Regions from separate parts of the Shewanella sp. BJSY2023SW007 genome, predicted to be linked through region 2. Evidence: predicted binding sites of a transcription regulator. Region 2 holds the regulator's gene; each other region holds the start of a gene.
What was found. Region 2 encodes LexA, which represses DNA repair genes until DNA is damaged. Its sites were predicted from a motif close to TACTGTATNNNNATACAGTA; they were not measured.

Region 1 (3,284 bases), on a different contig from region 2:
GCGGCGCCATTCATCCAGTTCGGCATGATAACCATCGCGGATCACGCCGCCATCACGAATGAGTACCGGCGGGTTGTCGACAATCGCCCGCTCCAGCAGCGCGAGCTCTTCAGGGAATTCACTGAGCTGGCGTTTCAAACGGCCAAGCTCGGGGCTTTGGGTGTTTGCCAATAGTTGCTGTAGTTGCGGCAACAGCGCCAGCGCTTGTCGCAGACGGGCAAAGTCTCTAGGGCGGGCGCTTCTCAGGGCCAGGCGCGCCATGATCCGCTCCACATCACCAAGCGCCTTGAGGTCGTCATGTAACGGTTCGAACAGGCCGCTGGCAATCAACTCTGCCACCGCGGTTTGCCGCAGGCCTATCTGTTGATGATCCCTGAGTGGCTGATGGATCCAGCGCTGTAACATCCTGCTGCCCATGGGGGTAGCGGTTGCGTCCAGCACAGAAGCCAGAGTATTGTCCCGGCCACCGGCAAGATTCACTGTCAGTTCCAGATTCCGCCGGGTGGCGGCATCCAACACTATGCTGTCGCTCTGATTAAAGCGGGTAATGGCATTGATATGGGGCAGGGCGGTGCGCTGGGTATCTTTGACATACTGCATCAGGCAGCCGGCGGCCTGCAGTGACAGCCTGGCGTCTGTTATGCCAAAACCACGCAGATCTTTGGTGCCGAATTGATCCAGCAACAATCGCATGCTGGTATCCAAGTCAAACTCCCACTCGGGACGACGGCGTTTGCCCTTGATGCCGGCAATCAGGCTTTGTTGGGAAAAGTCTTCGCTGTAGAGCAGCTCGGCCGGTTTGGTGCGTTGCAGCTCTGCCTCCAATGATTCAAGGGTGGCCAGCTCGGCAATCACAAAACGGCCGGAGGCAACATCCAAGGTGGCGTAGCCAAAACCGTTCTTGCCTTCGTAGACGGCGGCCAGCAAGTTATCCTGACGTTCTTGCAGCAGCGCTTCATCGGTGAGGGTTCCGGGAGTCACTATGCGCACCACTTTGCGCTCGACCGGCCCTTTGGACGTGGCCGGGTCACCAATCTGCTCACAGATGGCAACCGACTCACCGAGCTGCACCAGCTTGGCGAGATAACCTTCCACCGCATGATAGGGAATACCCGCCATAGGAATAGGATCGCCGCCACTCTTGCCCCTGGCCGTCAGTGAAATACCCAAGAGCTCGGAGGCCTTTTTGGCATCATCGTAAAACAGCTCGTAAAAGTCCCCCATGCGATAAAACAGCAGCATTTCGGCATGCTGCGCCTTCATCGATAGATACTGGCGCATCATAGGGGTGTGTTTTTCCAAATCCGGGTTATCCATAGGCGTAATCACTGCATTCATGGGAGCTTTCAGATATTTCCTTGACTGTGTTTCCAAGAGCGGTTGCCCTTTTTCAATGGCGCCAATAGTATCAGTTATTCATCACTGAGCCAGTCGTGGGCGGGGAAATTTTACGCCTTCGGTTACAAGTGATTGATCAGCAAGCGGCCTTTAAATAAATTATCGCCAGCACTTGATACTGTATGATTGTACAGTATACTAGGTGGCAGATTGGTATTTAGCCCAAAGCTCTGGATAAAGGGGCGGCAACATAGATTTCAGGCGAAGCATTGCGTCGCAATTAAGAGGGAACAGGAATGAAAATAGATCCAAACAAAGAGAAGGCGTTGAACGCAGTTCTGGGACAGATAGAGAAGCAGTTCGGTAAAGGTTCTATCATGAAACTGGGTGAAGACAGAACCATGGATGTCGAAACCATCTCTACCGGTTCGCTTTCTCTGGATGTGGCTTTGGGGGCCGGTGGTCTGCCAATGGGTCGTATCGTTGAGATCTATGGTCCTGAATCTTCTGGTAAAACAACTCTGACACTGGAAGTGATTGCCGCGGCGCAGCGTGAAGGCAAAGTCTGTGCCTTTATCGATGCCGAACACGCGCTGGATCCTATCTATGCCAAGAAACTGGGTGTGGATATCGATAATCTCCTGTGTTCTCAGCCAGATACGGGTGAACAGGCGCTGGAGATCTGTGATGCGCTGACTCGCAGTGGCGCCGTCGATGTCATCATTGTTGACTCAGTGGCGGCGCTGACGCCCAAGGCTGAAATCGAAGGTGAAATCGGTGATTCCCACATGGGTCTGGCGGCTCGTATGATGAGCCAGGCAATGCGTAAGCTTGCCGGTAACCTCAAGCAGTCCAACACTTTGCTTATCTTCATCAACCAGATCCGGATGAAGATTGGGGTCATGTTCGGTAACCCTGAAACCACCACTGGTGGTAACGCCCTTAAGTTCTACGCCTCAGTTCGTCTCGATATCCGCCGTACAGGCGCTATCAAAGAGGGTGATGAGGTTGTTGGTAACGAAACCCGGGTTAAAGTGGTTAAGAATAAGATTGCCGCCCCCTTCAAACAAGCCGATTTCCAAATTCTCTATGGTCAGGGTATCAACCGTACCGGTGAGCTGGTTGATTTAGGCGTAGCCCACAAACTGGTGGAAAAATCCGGTGCCTGGTACAGCTACAAGGGTGACAAGATAGGTCAAGGCCGCGCTAATGCAGGTAAGTACCTCAAGGAACACCCTGAAGTGGCAGCCGAAATCGAAGCGGCACTGCGTGCCAAACTGCTCAGTAAAGCAGAAGCGGCTCCTGCCAGCGCCGAGACAGGTGAAGGCAATATCGACTTGGAAACCGGAGAAGTCTTCTGAGCCAGTCGGTAATGGATGTTGCGGTCGCGCTGTTGGCGCGCCGCGACTATGGCCGCGAGCAACTCAAGAGCCGCTTACTGGGCAAGGGCTTTGAGTCGAGCGAAGTTGAACAGACTTTGGATAGTCTGGAAGCCAAAGGTTTTATCGATGATCAGCGTTTCGCTGCAGCCTTGCTGCGCAGCCATATTGCCAAGGCCCACGGACCGGGAAAAGTACGTCAGGCACTGATGCAAAAGGGCTTAAATAAACAATGTATCGAACAAGTCTTGGATGCCAGTGATTGTGACTGGTTTGCCTTGGCCCGCACGCGCGCGCTGAAGAAATTCGGCGATAGTCCCGCAGATGATATGAAAGAAAAAGCTCGCCGAATTCGTCACTTGATGGGGCAGGGCTTTAGTTATGATCAAGTGGCATACGCCCTTGAATATGACCCTTATGACTGATTTTTCTCTATCACTAAAGCTCCTTTCATAACCAAGTTTAATACTGCCTAATCTTTGTGACTGACTTCATTTTACAAGCCCAAGCTTCACTCTTATTAAGTTGTTAGTTCTTGTGCTTGTCGCCTATGGTTATATATCCCGC
Region 2 (3,284 bases):
TGAAGTACTCGACCGAATAGCCTTTGGCAAACAACTGATCCAGATACTCACGGAACACTGCGGTATAGAGTTTATTCCCGTTGAAACTTCGGCGGATAAAGAAAGCACCACCACGACGGAATATAGGTCCGGCAGGCCAGAAGTTCAGGTTGATACCGGCGGCTATGTGGGGCGGAACCATACCCTGAAAATAGAGAATATAGGAGAGCAGCAGGTAATCCATATGACTGCGGTGGCAAGGTACATAAACTATCTCATGACCATCATGGTGCAACTGGCGTATCTGCTCGGCACCCTTAATGTTGATCCCCTTGTAGAGCTTGTTCCATAACCAAGTGAGGATCCGCTGGGCAATACGCACCAGGCTGTCTGAATAGTGGGCTGCAATCTCATCGAGATATTCCTCCGCCATCTCCCTGGCCCTGGCCTCAGGGATCTTCTTGGCTGCAGCCTCCTCCTTAATTGCCTTCTTAAGCGTTTCCGAACGTAACAATTCATTGAACAACGCCTGACGATTAGGCAGTAATGGCCCTGTCATCACCTTGCGTTGCCGGCGAAAATGCACCCTGGCCACCCGAGACAACTTATGGGCAATAGCCTTGTCGGTTCCATGTTCATCGGCCATCAGCCGCAGCGATACCGCATTGGAAAACTGCACAAAGTTGTCACGTCCCAGGAACAGGATCATCAGAAACTTGCGCAGCCAAGTGGGATTTTCCCGCTCAAATACGGCGGCGCGCATGCTGTCATCTTCCTTGCCCGGAGTGCGGCCCCAATAGAGGCTCACGGGCACCAATTGAATATCCAATTCAGGATTGACCTGATGCAGGTTCAACAGCGAAGTGAAACAGCTGAGAAAAGGTTTATTGCTCTTACGCTTACCGAACAGGGGCTTGGCACCTTCCAGGCAGACGACTCTGGGGACGGTAATATCATCAACCTTGAGCGTCTCATAAGGGCAAGGCAAACCAAACTTACGGGTAACTTCCGCCAACGCCGCGATATCACTGACAGACTCCGTCTTCATCACGTAGGCCATCGGCTTGGCGAGATCCAGGTTCAAATCTGCGAAAGGATCCTGAGGCACCACAGTGGTATGCACCAGCTTGCTTTGGAGCCAGCGAAGGGATTTAAACCAGAATGAATCTTGTTTGGACATGTTTTTCAGTGTCTGAGCCACAATCAATAGCCCAATAGAATACCAGAACTTCCTGAACCTTAGCTAGGGAAGGTGCGAACCGGCCCCGACGACTCCTCTGGCAAATGCCTTGAACTCCCCATTGATGCGTAAGCCAGGCCGTCCAAATCTGCCACAGGTTGAAACATTTACCCTTCCCCTAAACGTTTCAATTTTGGTTAATACTTGCACTGATCAAAATACTGTATATACTAACAGGTACTGTATGAAAAAACAGGAATCATCATGAGACCACTGACACCGCGCCAGGCACAGATTCTGGAACTGATTAAACGCAATATAGCCGACACCGGCATGCCACCAACCCGGGCCGAAATTGCTACCCGGTTAGGCTTTAAGAGTGCCAATGCCGCCGAGGAACACCTCAAGGCGCTGGCCAAGAAAGGCTGTATTGAGATCATACCAGGCACCTCTCGCGGCATTCGTCTACCTCATGATGAACAAGCCGAGTCAGAAACCGGCCTCCCGCTAATAGGTCAGGTCGCCGCCGGTGAACCTATACTGGCACAGGAGCATGTGGAACAGTATTACCAGGTCGACCCTAGTATGTTCCATCCCAGTGCCGACTTCCTGCTGCGGGTGCGCGGCGACAGCATGAAGAATATAGGCATTCTCGAAGGTGATCTCCTGGCGGTTCACAAGGTACAGGAAGCCCGTAACGGTCAAGTCGTGGTGGCCAGGGTTGAAGATGATGTAACGGTAAAACGTTTTGAAAAGAAAGGTAATGTGGTTTATCTACATGCCGAGAACGAGGCTTACTCCCCAATCAAAGTCGACCTGACTTTTCAGCCGTTGACCATTGAAGGACTGGCGGTAGGGATAATACGCAATGGAGACTGGCTATGAGTATAATGACAGGCAACGCCCCAAGACACCCAGGCCTGTGGACAGACACCAGTATTGCCGGCAATCAGCCTTGGCAACATACAGGTATCTCCAGCTTGGCCAGCCATAGCCAGGGACGTCAGGAGTTATTGCGCCTCTGCCCTCAATTGGCGCAACTGAGCCAACAGGGGCGCTGGATTGTCTTGATTAACGCCCCGGCCAGCATAGGTTACAAGGAAACCTTAGCAAGGGCCGGTGTCAGAATGGATAGAGTGCTCTTGGTGCGCACCAAGGATGAAGTTGAAGCCTTGTGGGCAACAGAAAGAGCCCTGACCAACGGCACCTCCAGTGCAGTGATCAGTTGGATAGACAGCCTGGATGCCCGTGATAACCGCCGATTGCAGCTGGTCGCCCGTAACGCCAGAGCCATGGGCGTAGTGCTGGAAACAGGACGGCAGGCGAAAGAGATAGATAACCGCCTCAACGAACTTACCCGCTCCATCCATTGATGGTGTGTTTAAAAGGCCATTCTAGAATGGCCTTTATTCTGCGCCTTTTTGGTGCAATACCTTTCCTTAGTAAATCGACGCAAACCCGCGCTGGTCAGCCTCTCACGCAGAATTCACCTCTGGATTAACAGGCGCTTTTTTTTCATATAGTTAGAAAACATCGTGATCTTGATCAATATTTAATCTACAAGTAATGTAGGAACAACGATTGTGTTATCTCCATGCAATTCGTCGTAGGTTGACCGTCCCATTTCGATTCATAGCGAGTGGTGCCGTCGCCGGAAATGCTGAGTATATTCAGCGGTAAGTGCAACAGTGGTTACCACCTGTATACCTAGAGCTAAGTGAAACCGCCGCCGCACTTTGAAGTCATCGTTGCTTTTTTGGGAACTGAAGAGTTTGCATAGAGCAAAGACTTACTGTGTGACTCTTCTTTGTAGTTGCGAATGCAATTGACAGAGGAGATGTCTTGTGAAGCAATGGCTGTGTGTTTTGCTGACCTTGTTGTGCGTCAGCTTGTTGTCTCCAGGTGCTCAGGCAGATATGCCCTTGAATATGACTCAAGGGGTAACTGAGATCAGTGGCAAGGTGTATCACCTGCACATGATCATTCTATATATTTGCTGCGCCATAGGTTTGGTCGTATTCGGCGTGATGATCTACGCCATGATCAACCATAGAAAATCTAAAGGGGCAGTCGCGTCCCAATTCCATGAAAGTACCAAGGTAGAAATTGCCTGGACGCTTATCCC
Region 3 (3,284 bases), on a different contig from region 2:
GCCCATTGAACGCCAAGTCGAGTAAATTGAGAATATAACCCTATGGCAATTATGGATATTTTGACGGTTCCCGATCCCAGGCTCAAGCGTAAAGCCAAGCCTGTTACCGAAATAGAAGCCGTGCAGCCTTTCATCGATGATCTGTTGCAAACCATGTATCACACAGACGATGGTATCGGCTTGGCCGCGACCCAGGTGGGTAGTGAACACGCGATAGTCGTCATTGATATCTCAGAAGAGCGCAATCAACCTCTGGTGCTGATCAATCCGCAGATCACTGAGTCCAGCGGCGAATTTATCGGTGAAGAGGGCTGTTTGTCCATTCCCGGTTATCGCTCCAAGGTAAAACGCTTCGAGTCGGTCACTGTCAGCTATCTGGATCGCCAGGGCCAAGCCCAGACGATCCACAGTGATGATTTCCTGGCCATAGTGCTGCAACATGAAATCGATCATCTGCACGGCAAGGTATTTATCGAGCATCTCTCCCGCCTTAAGCAGGAGATGGCACTGAAGAAGGTGCGTAAGTATACCGCCTAAGCGATAGACTTAAGTTGGGCTTCGCTGCAGTTTGGCAGTTGCAGCGGCAGCTCAAGCAATATGCTCAAACCGCCCTGAGGCCGGTTAACCGCTTGGGCCGAGCCGCCCAGGAGCTGCATACACTGGCGCACAATCGCCAATCCCAGCCCATAACCTCCCTGAGAGCTGTGACGCGCTTCATCCAAACGGGTGAAAGGGTTGAACAAGGCTTCCAGTTGCTCCTTGGGGATCCCGGGTCCATCATCGCTGACACTCAGCTGCAGTCTGCTATCACCCAATTTGTCGTCACCCAACTGAGATACCTGGATTTCCACCCGGCAGGTTTCACCGGCATATTTGAGGGCATTGCGGCAGACATTTTCCAGCGCCCGCTTCAAGTAGGCCATATCGGTATGCAAAGTTTGCTCATCAATGGGGGCCTGTGCCCAGACTATGCTTTGCTTGGGGCCAGACTCAAACTCCAGATCCTGCAGCAGTGAGCGGCGTAATTCTGTCAGGGTAAAAGGCGCTGCCGTCAGCTTAATGAAGCCGTTGCTCAGGCGGCTGAAGTCTAAAATAGTGTTGATCAATTGCGCCATCTCTTCGCCCTGGCGTCTTAGCCTGGCAAGCGGTTGTTGATGTTCCTCCCCCAAGCGATTTTCCAGCAGGTGTAAGGCCAGCTCCTGCCGGGCAAGGGGAGTGCGCAGTTCGTGGGAGACATCCCTCAGTAACCGCTGCTGGGTCTGAATGCTCTTTTGCAGCTGCTCGGCCATATGGTCAAAGTCGGTCGCCAACTGGAAAAATTCCGGCTGCTTTAGTGAAAAATGGCCGGCAATCCGGGTATCGAGTTGGCCCTGTGCCAGCTGACGGGTGGCGCTGCGCAGTAAACTCAGCGGCTGGATCAGATAGCGGCTCAGCAGACGACTGAACAATAAGAGCACCAGTAGTCCTACCAGGATACGGATAAGCCAGAGGCTTTTATCCAGTTGCTGCGCCGGATGTAAAGAAGCGTTGAGTTGCACCACCAAGAGCAGGGGATTGTCCGGATCCAGGCTATTGCGTAGTGGCAGGCCTATCAAAGGTTTTTGCACCCTGTCCCCCATAGGTTGCTGCAACTGCCTGAGGAAATTGAGTTTGTAAACAAAGTGCGGGTGCATTTCCCGCTGACTCACCGCCTGCTGCTTGCTATCCAGTACATAGAGTACAAATGCCTGACGCCCCTCCCAATCCGCCAGTCCGGCTAGATCGCCCCTGAGGATATAGTCGTTGGCCTCATCGGCCAGTTGCTGTAACTGGCTTTGGGTCTGCTGGGGCAGCAGTAACAAGCGGTTTAGCAACATGGCTTCAATACCACTGGCGAGCAGCAGGATAAGCAGTAATGACACACCAAAATAGCCAAACAGTCGCCATTGGAGTTGGGAAAACAGGCCGGAAAAGGGCAGCAAGGCAAGCTCCTGAATTATTCGCTGAAGTCGAGAATATGTTTCGATAATCATTCTCATTTATTCTATCTCGGGTTAAGGCTTTGGCGCCAGCACGACTTGTCAGTTGGCTAAAGTTAGTTATACTGTATAAAAATACAGTATCGGTGTTTTTCATGTCTCTTTCAGCCAAAACTCACTCTGTAAAATCTGATCCAGCCAAATCTCAGGCCTTGAACGGTCTGCTGGAGCGTCGGGATCTCTGGTTGGGGCCGGGCAGTCAGGGCAAAATATTGGGGTATCCCAGTGGTTTTGAAACATTGGATGCGCAGCTCAGTGATGCCGGGTGGCCAAGGCAGGGCATTTGTGAGCTTTTCAGTCAGTCTCCTGGGCACGGGGAACTCAGCCTGTTGCTGCCTTTGATGCGTTATTTACTGCCGGCTCAGTGTGGCTCTCATTCGGAAATAAATCATTCGGAAAGAAGTCAGTCCAAAAGAAATCAGTCCAGAGGGGATGAGTCCAAAGATGCCATGATAATGCTGATAGCGCCGCCACTGCAGCCGCTGGCACAGAGTTTTGCCCAGCACGGTATTGCCGCCGAGCGTATTTTGTGGCTGGAATTAACCCAGCGTAAAGAGGTGCTCTGGGCCATGGAGCAAGGGCTGAGCAGCGGCGCCTGTCCCCTGGTGCTGGCTTGGCTGGACAAGCTGACACTGAGTGAGGCCAGAAGGTTGCAACTTGCCGCAGAGCAGGGCAAAGCTCTGGGAATTTGCCAGTTGCCTATGGCTCAGGCCGACAGCAATCATCCTGTCACCCTAAAGCTGGCTATCAGCGCGGCGGGCGTTAATACCGCCAAGCTGCAAATTTTAAAGCGTCGTGGGGGTTGGCCCGTCCCTGAATTGCATCTGCGTGGCTTGCCGGCACTGGCGCTTGAACTGCCCCATGTCGAGCCGGGCGTGGTAACCCTGAGAAGCGGCAAGGCGGCTCCCAATCATAGCTTCAGTAACTCGACTTGCTCAAATCATTCAAACCATTCCGGCAACAAGGTTAATGGCACTGTGCTTCACGACTCTGGTTTTCATGGCACTGTGCTTCACGGTCCTTGGGGGATGGCGCAGTCAAGGATTGCTGCCTCCAATGAATGCGCGCCTAATCCCTGGACGGCACGGCAAGTGTCAAACAAGCCCGCGGGGCTTTCCCCAAGCGCTAATCCGCAAACGGCCAATTCTCAAACTACTCAAAGCCAAGCCACTCAAAGCCATACTGCTCAGAGTCAAGAGGCTATCTGAGATGACCCAGGTATGGATGGGAGTCTGGTTTCCACAGCTATTGCTGCAATATCAGCGT

Region 1: the regulator LexA is predicted to act here: its motif matches at 1,515-1,534, upstream of recA (recombinase RecA).
Region 3: the regulator LexA is predicted to act here: its motif matches at 2,082-2,101, upstream of ACMHXE_RS08215 (ImuA family protein).

What each region holds. Positions count from the first base shown of each region.
Region 1 is NZ_JBKORL010000083.1:4,786-8,069, reverse strand. It holds gene mutS (DNA mismatch repair protein MutS) at 1-1,317, opposite strand, end outside; gene recA (recombinase RecA) at 1,635-2,699, shown strand; gene ACMHXE_RS13915 (regulatory protein RecX) at 2,711-3,142, shown strand.
Region 2 is NZ_JBKORL010000078.1:96,858-100,141, forward strand. It holds gene plsB (glycerol-3-phosphate 1-O-acyltransferase PlsB) at 1-1,159, opposite strand, end outside; gene lexA (transcriptional repressor LexA) at 1,424-2,044, shown strand; gene ACMHXE_RS13310 (cell division inhibitor SulA) at 2,041-2,532, shown strand; partial or broken gene coxB (cytochrome c oxidase subunit II) at 3,004-3,284, shown strand, end outside.
Region 3 is NZ_JBKORL010000050.1:37,185-40,468, forward strand. It holds gene def (peptide deformylase) at 43-537, shown strand; gene ACMHXE_RS08210 (ATP-binding protein) at 534-1,961, opposite strand; gene ACMHXE_RS08215 (ImuA family protein) at 2,114-3,226, shown strand; gene ACMHXE_RS08220 (Y-family DNA polymerase) at 3,228-3,284, shown strand, end outside.